2 linked regions of the Gemmatirosa kalamazoonensis genome follow. The protein of the gene in region 2 interacts with the protein of the main gene of each other region in a pairwise test. Links are inferred from orthologs where the notes say so. Each region holds a gene or a part of one and is shown on either strand. Other genes may lie near its edges.

Region 1 (4,159 bases), 640 kb from region 2 along the record:
GGCACCGCCGCCGACCCGGCGTGGAGCCCCGACGGCCGCTACATCGCGTTCTCCGGCACGGTCGGCGGGATCTCCGATCTCTACCTGTACGACCTGCAGAACGACACGTACGAGAAGCTCACGACCGGCCGCGAGTCGGAGCTGCAGCCGGCGTGGAGCCCCGACGGCAAGCGCATCGCGTTCGTCACCGACCGCGGCGACGGCACCAACCTCGATCGCCTGACGTTCGGGCCCATGCGGCTCGCGGAGCTCGACGTCGCGTCGCGCAACATCCGCCTGCTCCCGATTCCCGCCCCGGGCGCGAAGTCGGTGAACCCGAGCTACACGCCGGACGGCCAGTCGATCGTGTTCGTGAGCGACCGCACCGGCTTCAACGACGTGTACCGCATGGAGCTCGCGACCGGCGCGCTGTCGCAGATCACCCACGTGCAGACCGGCGTGCTCGGCGTGACGTCGCTGTCGCCGGCGGTGAGCGTGGCGCGCAACACGGGGCGCATCGTCTTCTCCGTGTTCGACCGGCAGGGCAACGACATCGAGCGGCTCGACGGCGACGCGACGCGCGGCACGCCGGTCGGCAACGCGCTCGCCGTCGCGAGCCCCGGCGTCGCGCCGGACACGTCGCGCGTCGCCGTCGCGCAGCCCGTGAACCCGTCGCCCGGCGGGGCGACCAACACGACGGGCACGACGCAGCCGCAGCCGGCGGCGCCGGGCGGGCGCCTGCCGCCGTTCACGCCGCGCTACACGAGCACCATCGAGGGCTACCTCGCCGACGCGTCGACCGGCCTGCCGGCGACGACGGCCGACTTCCAGCCGCGCGAGTACAGCGGCGCGCTGCACCTCGACTACATCGCCCCGCCGACGTTCGGCGTGCAGACGGGCGGGTTCTACGGCACCCAGTTCGGCGGCGGCGTCGCGTTCGGCTTCAGCGACCAGCTCGGGAACAACAACCTCGTCACCATCCTGCAGGCGCAGGGCGACGTGAAGGACATCGGCGGCGAGGTGATGTACACGAACCTCAAGCACCGCTGGAACTACGCGCTGCTCGCCGGTCGCATCCCGTACCTCTACGCGTACCAGACGGCGCCGTACATCGATCAGCAGGCGCAGTCGTACGCGATCCAGCAGGGGATCTACCGGCTCTACTTCGACGAGGTCGGCGGCATCCTGCAGTACCCGCTGTCGATCTCGAAGCGGCTCGAGCTGGGCGTCACGGGGATCCGGCAGAGCTACGGGCTGGACGTCTACACGTACTACCTGAACAGCTTCGGCCAGGTGATCGGCCAGGACCGCTCGCGGCCGCCCGTGCCGCCGTCGCGGATGTACGCGCAGGGGCAGGTGGCGTTCGTCGGCGACTACTCGACGTTCGGCTTCACGTCGCCGATCGCCGGGGCGCGGTATCGCCTGAGCTACAGCCCGACGGTCGGTCAGATCCAGCTGAACGAGGCGATCGCCGACTACCGCCGCTACTGGTTCGCGCGGCCGGTGACGTTCGCGATCCGCGGGCTCCATTACGGGCGCTACGGGCGCGATGCGCAGAACGACTCGATCTCGTACCCGATCTACCTCGGCAACCCGCAGTTCGTGCGGGGCTACGACTACAACTCGATCGACCCGAGCGAGTGCTTCAGCTCCACGACGAACACGAGCACCGCGCAGTGCCCGATCTTCGACCGCCTCCTCGGCAGCCGCATCGCCGTGGCGAGCGCCGAGCTGCGCATCCCGCTGCTCGGCGTGGAGGGGCTGGGGCTCATCCGCACGAACTTCCTGCCGGTGGAGATCGCGCCGTTCGTCGACGCGGGCGTGGCGTGGAACCAGGGGGAGTCGCCGCGGTTCGGCCGCTTCGTCACCGGCCAGGAGGCGCGGGTCTCGACCGACCGCATCCCGGTGGTGAGCGCCGGCATCTCGGCGCGCATCAACCTGTTCGGCTACGCGGTGCTGGAGACGTACTACGCGTATCCGTTCCAGCGACCGGACAAGAAGGCGCACTTCGGGTTCCAGCTCGCGCCGGGCTGGTAACGGGAGAGGGCAGGAGGGCAGGAGGGCAGGAGGGCAGGAGGGCCTCCTGCCCTCGCATTACGATCTCGTGGACGACTCAAGGCGGCTCGGCCCGCCGCCGAGAAAGAGACGGGAACCCCCTCTCGATCTCGTCGCACGCGGAGAACGTGTCATGTCTCGTCCCGGCCACCTCGGACGCCTCGCCCGTCTCGCCTTCCCCGCCCTCATGATCGCCGCCGCCCCGCGCGCGCTCGCCGCGCAGCAGGGGGACGTCTACGGTCCCGGCGACCTGACCTCGGCGCCGAAGCTCGTCTCCGCCGCCACGACGGCGCGCCTCATCGCCCGCTCGTACCCCGAGGGGATGCGGCGCATGAGCCTCGGCGGTGAGGTGAAGGTGGAGTTCGTGATCGACAAGGATGGCCACGTCGAGCCGGCGTCGATCACGGTCCTCGAGTCGACCGTGGCACAGCTCAGCAGCGCCGCCAAGTCGGTCGTCGAGCGGATGGAGTTCGTCCCCGGCAAGAAGGACGGCCAGCCGGTCCGCGCGCGCGTGCAGCAGCAGATCGTCTACAAGCCGTAACGCGAGGGCAGGAGGGCAGGAGGGCAGGAGGGCAGGAGCGCTGTCGACTCTCCTGCCCTCCTGCCCTCCTGCCCTCCTGCCCTCTCACTTCCAGGGCGCGGCGTCCCCCGGCTTTCGCTTCAGGTCGGGATTGTGGCGGTAGAGTGTCGCGGTCTTGCCGATGACCTGGATGACTTCCGCGGCGGCCGCGGTGGCGAGGGCGTTCGCCGCGTCCTTCGCCGGCACGTCCACCGAGCGGCCGAGCTGCACCTTCACCAGCTCGTGCGTGCGGAGGGCGTCGTCGAGCGTCTGGAACACCGCCGGGGTGAGCCCCTGCTGGCCCACGTGGACCATCGGGGTGAGATGGTGGGCTTCGGCGCGCAGGGCCGCGCGCTCCTTTCCGGTCATCGCCATGGCATGAGTCGCTCGGGTCGGCGTTCGCTCTCGCGGGATGCATAACTTCGACCGCCGACCGCGCCGCCGGCACCTCCCCATTCCGGGGGTCCGTCGGGTTTTTCCTGACCGACCCGCTAAAGTTCGCGCCCCGACCGTCCGAGACTCGGCCGCAGGGCACCGCTTCGCTCGGCACGAAGCCGCCCTGCATCCGCCGCTCTCCTCACCCACCCCCCGGAGAGCGGACCCACCTTGCACCGACTCGGACCCCTCATGAAGAGAACCCTTCTCGCCACTCTGGCCACCCTGCTCGTCGGCGGCGTGGTCAGCGCCTGCTCCGACGCATCCCGCTCGCCGGTCGCTCCGCGTGAGCCGGCGGCGCCGAACGCCCTGCTCGGCCTGAACCTCGGTGGCACGACGCAGCAGGTGTACGGAGCGCTCTGGAAGACCCCGCTCACGCAGGACGTCCACGCCTCGGCGACGATCGGTCCGCTCGGCGGGACGCTTCGGCTGCCGGCCACCGGGCTGACCGTGGTGGTGCCTCCCGGCGCCGTGCTGAAGAACACGACGTTCGGCGTCACGGCGCTCGCGGGCCGGATCGTGGCCTACGACTTCCAGCCGGCGGGAACGCGGTTCCTCGTGCCGCTCGTCGTCACGCAGAGCAGCGCGCCGATCGACATGACGCCGCCGCTGCTCAACCTGAAGCTGATGCGCCCGGGCTACTTCAAGTCCGCCACGGACCTGAACCAGTCGGCCGGGACGGCGACGGTCTCCGAGCTGCTGCCCGGCATCACGATCGACCTGCTCGGCAACATCAACTACACGATCCCCCACTTCTCGGGCTACATCGTGTCGTGGGCGTTCGAGTGATCGATCGCGCCTGAGGGTCTGGGCGGAACGCGGGGCCGGCGACGATCGTCGCCGGCCCCGCGTCGTTCCCGCTTCCCGCGCTCAGTGCTGTCCGCGCGGCCCGCGCTGTCGCGCCGTGGAGTCGACGACGGCGGTGTCGATGGGCACCGTCGGCCGCCGCACCCGGCCGACCGGGATCACCACCGGCTCGTTCCGATCGGCCACCACGACGCCGGGGTCGCGGAGGAACGGGAGCGGGTCGAGCCACGTCGCCGTCCACCAGTGGTGGTCGGGTCCGATCGTGCCGACCTGGAAGTGCAGGTGCGGCGTCTCCGGTGGCGCGTTGCCGGTGGTGCCGACGAA
Region 2 (4,226 bases):
GAGCACGATGTGAGTGGGAGGCGTGATACTCGTTCGGAAGTCTACGGGCGACCCCGAATGAGCGCTGCAAGATACTGGCCCCGCGTTCAGCCGCCACCCCTTCAGCTTGACTTCGAAAGTACCCCCGGGTAGACTTCGTGGTTCCTGAGGGACGCGTGTCGACGCAGTCGAATGCGTGCGCGGCCCTCGCGAGCCGGGGGCGTAGCTCAGTTGGGAGAGCGCTTGAATGGCATTCAAGAGGTCAGGGGTTCGATTCCCCTCGCCTCCATGCCCGGCTCATCGTGGCTTCGTCGGAAGGTGCACGTCCACTCGGCGAGCGCGATCGGGAAACGTTGGGAACGCGGGAATAGCTCAGTTGGTAGAGCACAACCTTGCCAAGGTTGGGGTCGCGGGTTCGAGTCCCGTTTCCCGCTCTGCAGGACCACGTCGCCGTTAGCTTGTACCCGACGTGCGGGCGGTTAGCTCAGTTGGTTAGAGCGCCACGTTGACATCGTGGAGGTCACAAGTTCGAGTCTTGTACCGCCCATCCGCAGTCGATATTTTTTGGATGTGTTCGACAGCGGGACAAGCGCCCATAGCTCAATTGGATAGAGCATCTGACTACGGATCAGAAGGTTGGAGGTTCGAGTCCTTCTGGGCGCGTTGTGTGTGACGGTGTTGGTGACGATGTGTGTTAGATCGGGGCGTAGCTTAGCCCGGTAGAGCGCCTGCTTCGGGAGCAGGAGGTCGCTGGTTCAAATCCAGTCGCCCCGACTGGCGGAGACCCCTGCGGGTTGAGGTCGCCACCTCAGGTCGCAGGGGTTTTCGATTTCTGCGCGTGTAGCTCAGTTGGATAGAGCGTCGGCCTCCGGAGCCGAAGGTCATAGGTTCGAATCCTATCACGCGCGTCGGTCCATCTGATTCATCGAGCGCCACCTCCGCGGGGGCCTCGCTCATCGAGCGAGGCCCCCGCCGGCGTTTCGGTCGCGCTCGGCGTGGTCCACCACTTGCCCTCCGCCCGGACATGCCGCGGCCGCGTCGGTGGTCCGACCTCCTCCCCGGCCTCCTCGCCATCGCGCTGCTCGCCGGAGGCGTCGCGGCCGTCCTCCTGTTCGCGCGCGTCGGCACCGTCCACGGCGCGAAGTTCCGGCTGTTCGCCACCGTGCAGGAGGCGCGCGGCCTGAGCTCCGGCAGCGAGGTCTGGGTCGCCGGGAAACGCGTCGGCGTCGTCGACGCGATCGACTATCTCCCGCCCTCCTCCGACACCGCCCAGCGACTCTTGCTCACGCTGCACGTGCTCGAGAACGTGCGGTCGGTCATCCGTCGCGGCGCGGACGTCGGGGTCCACCCTGGAGGAAACCTCATCGGCGCGCCGGTGGTCACCATCGCGCTCGGCGACGCGCGACAGCCGCCCGTCAGCCCCGACGACACGCTGCGGTCCCCGCCCGAGACCGACATGGATCGCGCACGCAGCGACTTCCAGGACGCGACCGGCGAGCTGCCGCTCATCCTGACGAACGTGAAGCTGCTCGACGCCCAGCTGCGCGCCACGCGCGGAACGCTGGGTGCGTTCGGCATCGACGGCGCCTCGACGATGACCCGCGCGATGGGCACGGCCAGCGGCTTCATGACGCGCGTCCGATCGTCGCGCGGGCCCGTCGGACGGCTCATGGCCCGCGACGGCGCGTCACACTACGCCCGGGAGGCGCTCGCCCGCGCGGACAGCGTCCGCCAGCTCATCGCCGCGCCGCCCTCGCAGCAGTCGCTCGGGCGCTTCCGGCGCGATTCCACGCTGCTGGGTGCCGTCGCCGCAGTCCGGGCGGAGCTCGACACCGTCGCGACTGTGCTCGCCCGGTCGGAGGGAACGGCCGGCCGTTTGCAACATGACCAGGCACTCACGCAATCCGTGACGCAGACTCGCGCGGAGCTCGCCGCGCTCATCGCGGATCTCAAGCGTCATCCACTCCGGTATCTCGCCTTCTGATCGCGCTCGCCGCTCGGTCGTCGCTCGGCAGCACGCGATTCTTGACCCTCTGTTTCTCGCCGGCTTACTTTCGCGACCCCCCTCCCGGGCCGCACTTCCCCTCCCTCCTTTCCTCCCGTGCCCGGTGACGTGATTCCGGGGGCCGAATCCCCCCTCGTCGATATCGTCGAGCTGAAGCGCAAGTCGCTGCCCGAGCTCCACGCGCTGGCAGACGAGCTCAACGTCTCCAACCACTCCGGGCTTCGGAAGCAGGAGCTGATCTTCCGCATCGAGCAGAGTCTCCTCGACGCGGACGTGCTGCTGCGCGGCGACGGCGTGCTCGAGGTCCTTCCCGAAGGCTACGGCTTCCTCCGCAGCCAGGACTGGAACTACCTGTACGGGCCGGACGACATCTACGTCTCGCCGTCGCAGATCAAGCGCTTCGACCTGCGCACCGGCGATTCGGTGGTCGGCCAGGTGCGCCCGCCGAAGGAGTGGGAGAAGTATCTCGCGCTGCTCAAGGTCGAGCGCGTGAACGGCGACGAGCCGGAGAAGGCGAAGCAGCGCATCGCGTTCGACAACCTCAAGCCGCGCTACCCCGACGAGCGGATCCACCTGGAGCCGAAGGACGGGGATCTCAGCATGCGGCTGTGCGACATCATCGCACCGCTCGGCAAGGGACAGCGTGGGCTCATCGTCGCGCCGCCGCGCGCGGGCAAGACGATCCTGCTGCAGAAGCTCGCGAACGCGATCGTCGAGAACCACCCCGAAGTGTCGCTGATCATCCTCCTGATCGACGAGCGCCCGGAGGAGGTCACCGACATGCAGACGAACGTACCGGGCGCGGAGGTCATCAGCTCCACGTTCGACGAGCCCGCCGACCGCCACGTGCAGGTCGCGGACATGGTGCTGGAGAAGGCGAAGCGGCTCGTCGAGTCGGGCAAGCATGTCGTCATCCTCCTCGACTCCATCACGCGGCTCGCGCGCGCGCACAACACCATCGTGCCGCACTCCGGGAAGATCCTCTCCGGCGGCGTCGACGCGAAGGCGCTCGAGAAGCCGAAGCGCTTCTTCGGCTCCGCACGCAACATCGACGGCGGCGGATCGCTCACCATCGTCGCCACGGCGCTCATCGAGACGGGCTCGCGCGCCGACGAGGTGATCTTCGAGGAGTTCAAGGGCACCGGCAACATGGAGCTCGTGCTCGATCGCAAGATCGCCGAGCGCCGCATCTTCCCGGCAATCGACGTGCACAAGTCCGGGACGCGCCGCGAGGAGCTGCTGTTCGACAAGGACGAGACGAACCGCATCTTCCTGCTGCGGAACTTCCTCGGCGGCATGAACTCCGAGGACGCCATCACGTTCCTGCTCACGCGCATGTCGCGCACGAAGAACAACAAGGAGTTCTTCGCGTCGATGGCGGAGGGGTGACGCGGCCGTGTCCCGGCTGCCGAAGGGGCGCCTGCTCGCCATCGATCACGGCGAGCGGCGCATCGGGCTGGCGGTGAGCGACCCGTTAGGCATGATCGCCTCGCCGGCCGGCTTCGTCGCGCGGCGTGCCGGCAAGCGGCTGCCGATCGCGGAGCTCGTTAGGCGGGCCGAGGCGCTCGAGGTGTGCGGCTTCGTGGTCGGCCTGCCGCTCGATGGTGACGGCAACGACACGCCCCGCGCCGAGGAGGCGCGCCACATCGCGGCGGAGCTCGAGCGGCGTACCGGCCTCCCCGCACGGCTCGTCGACGAGCGGTTCACGACGGCTGCCGCGCTCCGAACGATCCGCACGCTCGGCGGCTCCACGCGCGATCGCAAGGGCGACGTCGACGCGATGGCGGCCGCCGTGCTGCTGCAGCACGCGCTCGCGCTTCCCGATGGGGAGTAAGCGCCGCAAGGGGCGACCCCCACGGCGTGTCCTGCTGATCGCCGTCGGCGTTGTCGCGCTCGTCGTCGCCGCGCTCGTGTTCCTCACCCGCGCGCCGGGATCCGGCGCCGCGCGCGTCGTCATCCCGCGCGGCGCGTCGTTCCGCGTCGCCGCGGAGTCGCTCGCCGCGAAGCGCGTGGTGCGCTCGGCGCTGCTGTTCCGACTCTACGCCAAGGCGACGGAGCGCGATCGCTCCATCAAGCCCGGCACCTACCAGCTCCGGCGCGGCGATTCCTACCACGACCTCGTGAGCGCGCTCGTGTCGGGGCGCGGCATCGTGCACGTCATCACGGTCGTGGAGGGATGGGAGCTGCGACAGATTGTGCCCCAGCTCGCCCGATCGTTAGGCGTGCCGCCCGACTCCGCGGA

The links.
Region 1: the proteins of rho (region 2) and J421_RS10480 interact in binary tests that used the Escherichia coli proteins (3 or more experiments, as listed by UniProt). The link is inferred for Gemmatirosa kalamazoonensis from one-to-one orthologs.

What each region holds. Positions count from the first base shown.
Region 1 is NZ_CP007128.1:2,411,494-2,415,652, reverse strand. The notes cover bases 1,315-4,159. They hold J421_RS10480 (YhbY family RNA-binding protein), read right to left. Parts: upstream 2,969-4,159; coding sequence 2,660-2,968; downstream 1,315-2,659. Other genes in these bases: J421_RS10470 (M23 family metallopeptidase), read right to left, coding at 3,899-4,159; J421_RS10475 (hypothetical protein), read left to right, coding at 3,221-3,817; J421_RS10485 (energy transducer TonB), read left to right, coding at 2,168-2,575; J421_RS10490 (BamA/TamA family outer membrane protein), read left to right, coding at 1,315-2,016. In the rest of the region: more of J421_RS10490, read left to right, coding at 1-1,314.
Region 2 is NZ_CP007128.1:3,048,142-3,052,367, reverse strand. What follows is about bases 1,315-4,226. They hold rho (transcription termination factor Rho), read left to right. Parts: upstream 1,315-2,080; coding sequence 2,081-3,373; downstream 3,374-4,226. Other genes in these bases: mltG (endolytic transglycosylase MltG), read left to right, coding at 3,808-4,226; ruvX (Holliday junction resolvase RuvX), read left to right, coding at 3,381-3,818; J421_RS13095 (MlaD family protein), read left to right, coding at 1,315-1,963. In the rest of the region: more of J421_RS13095, read left to right, coding at 1,004-1,314. UniProt on the Escherichia coli protein: Facilitates transcription termination by a mechanism that involves Rho binding to the nascent RNA, activation of Rho's RNA-dependent ATPase activity, and release of the mRNA from the DNA template.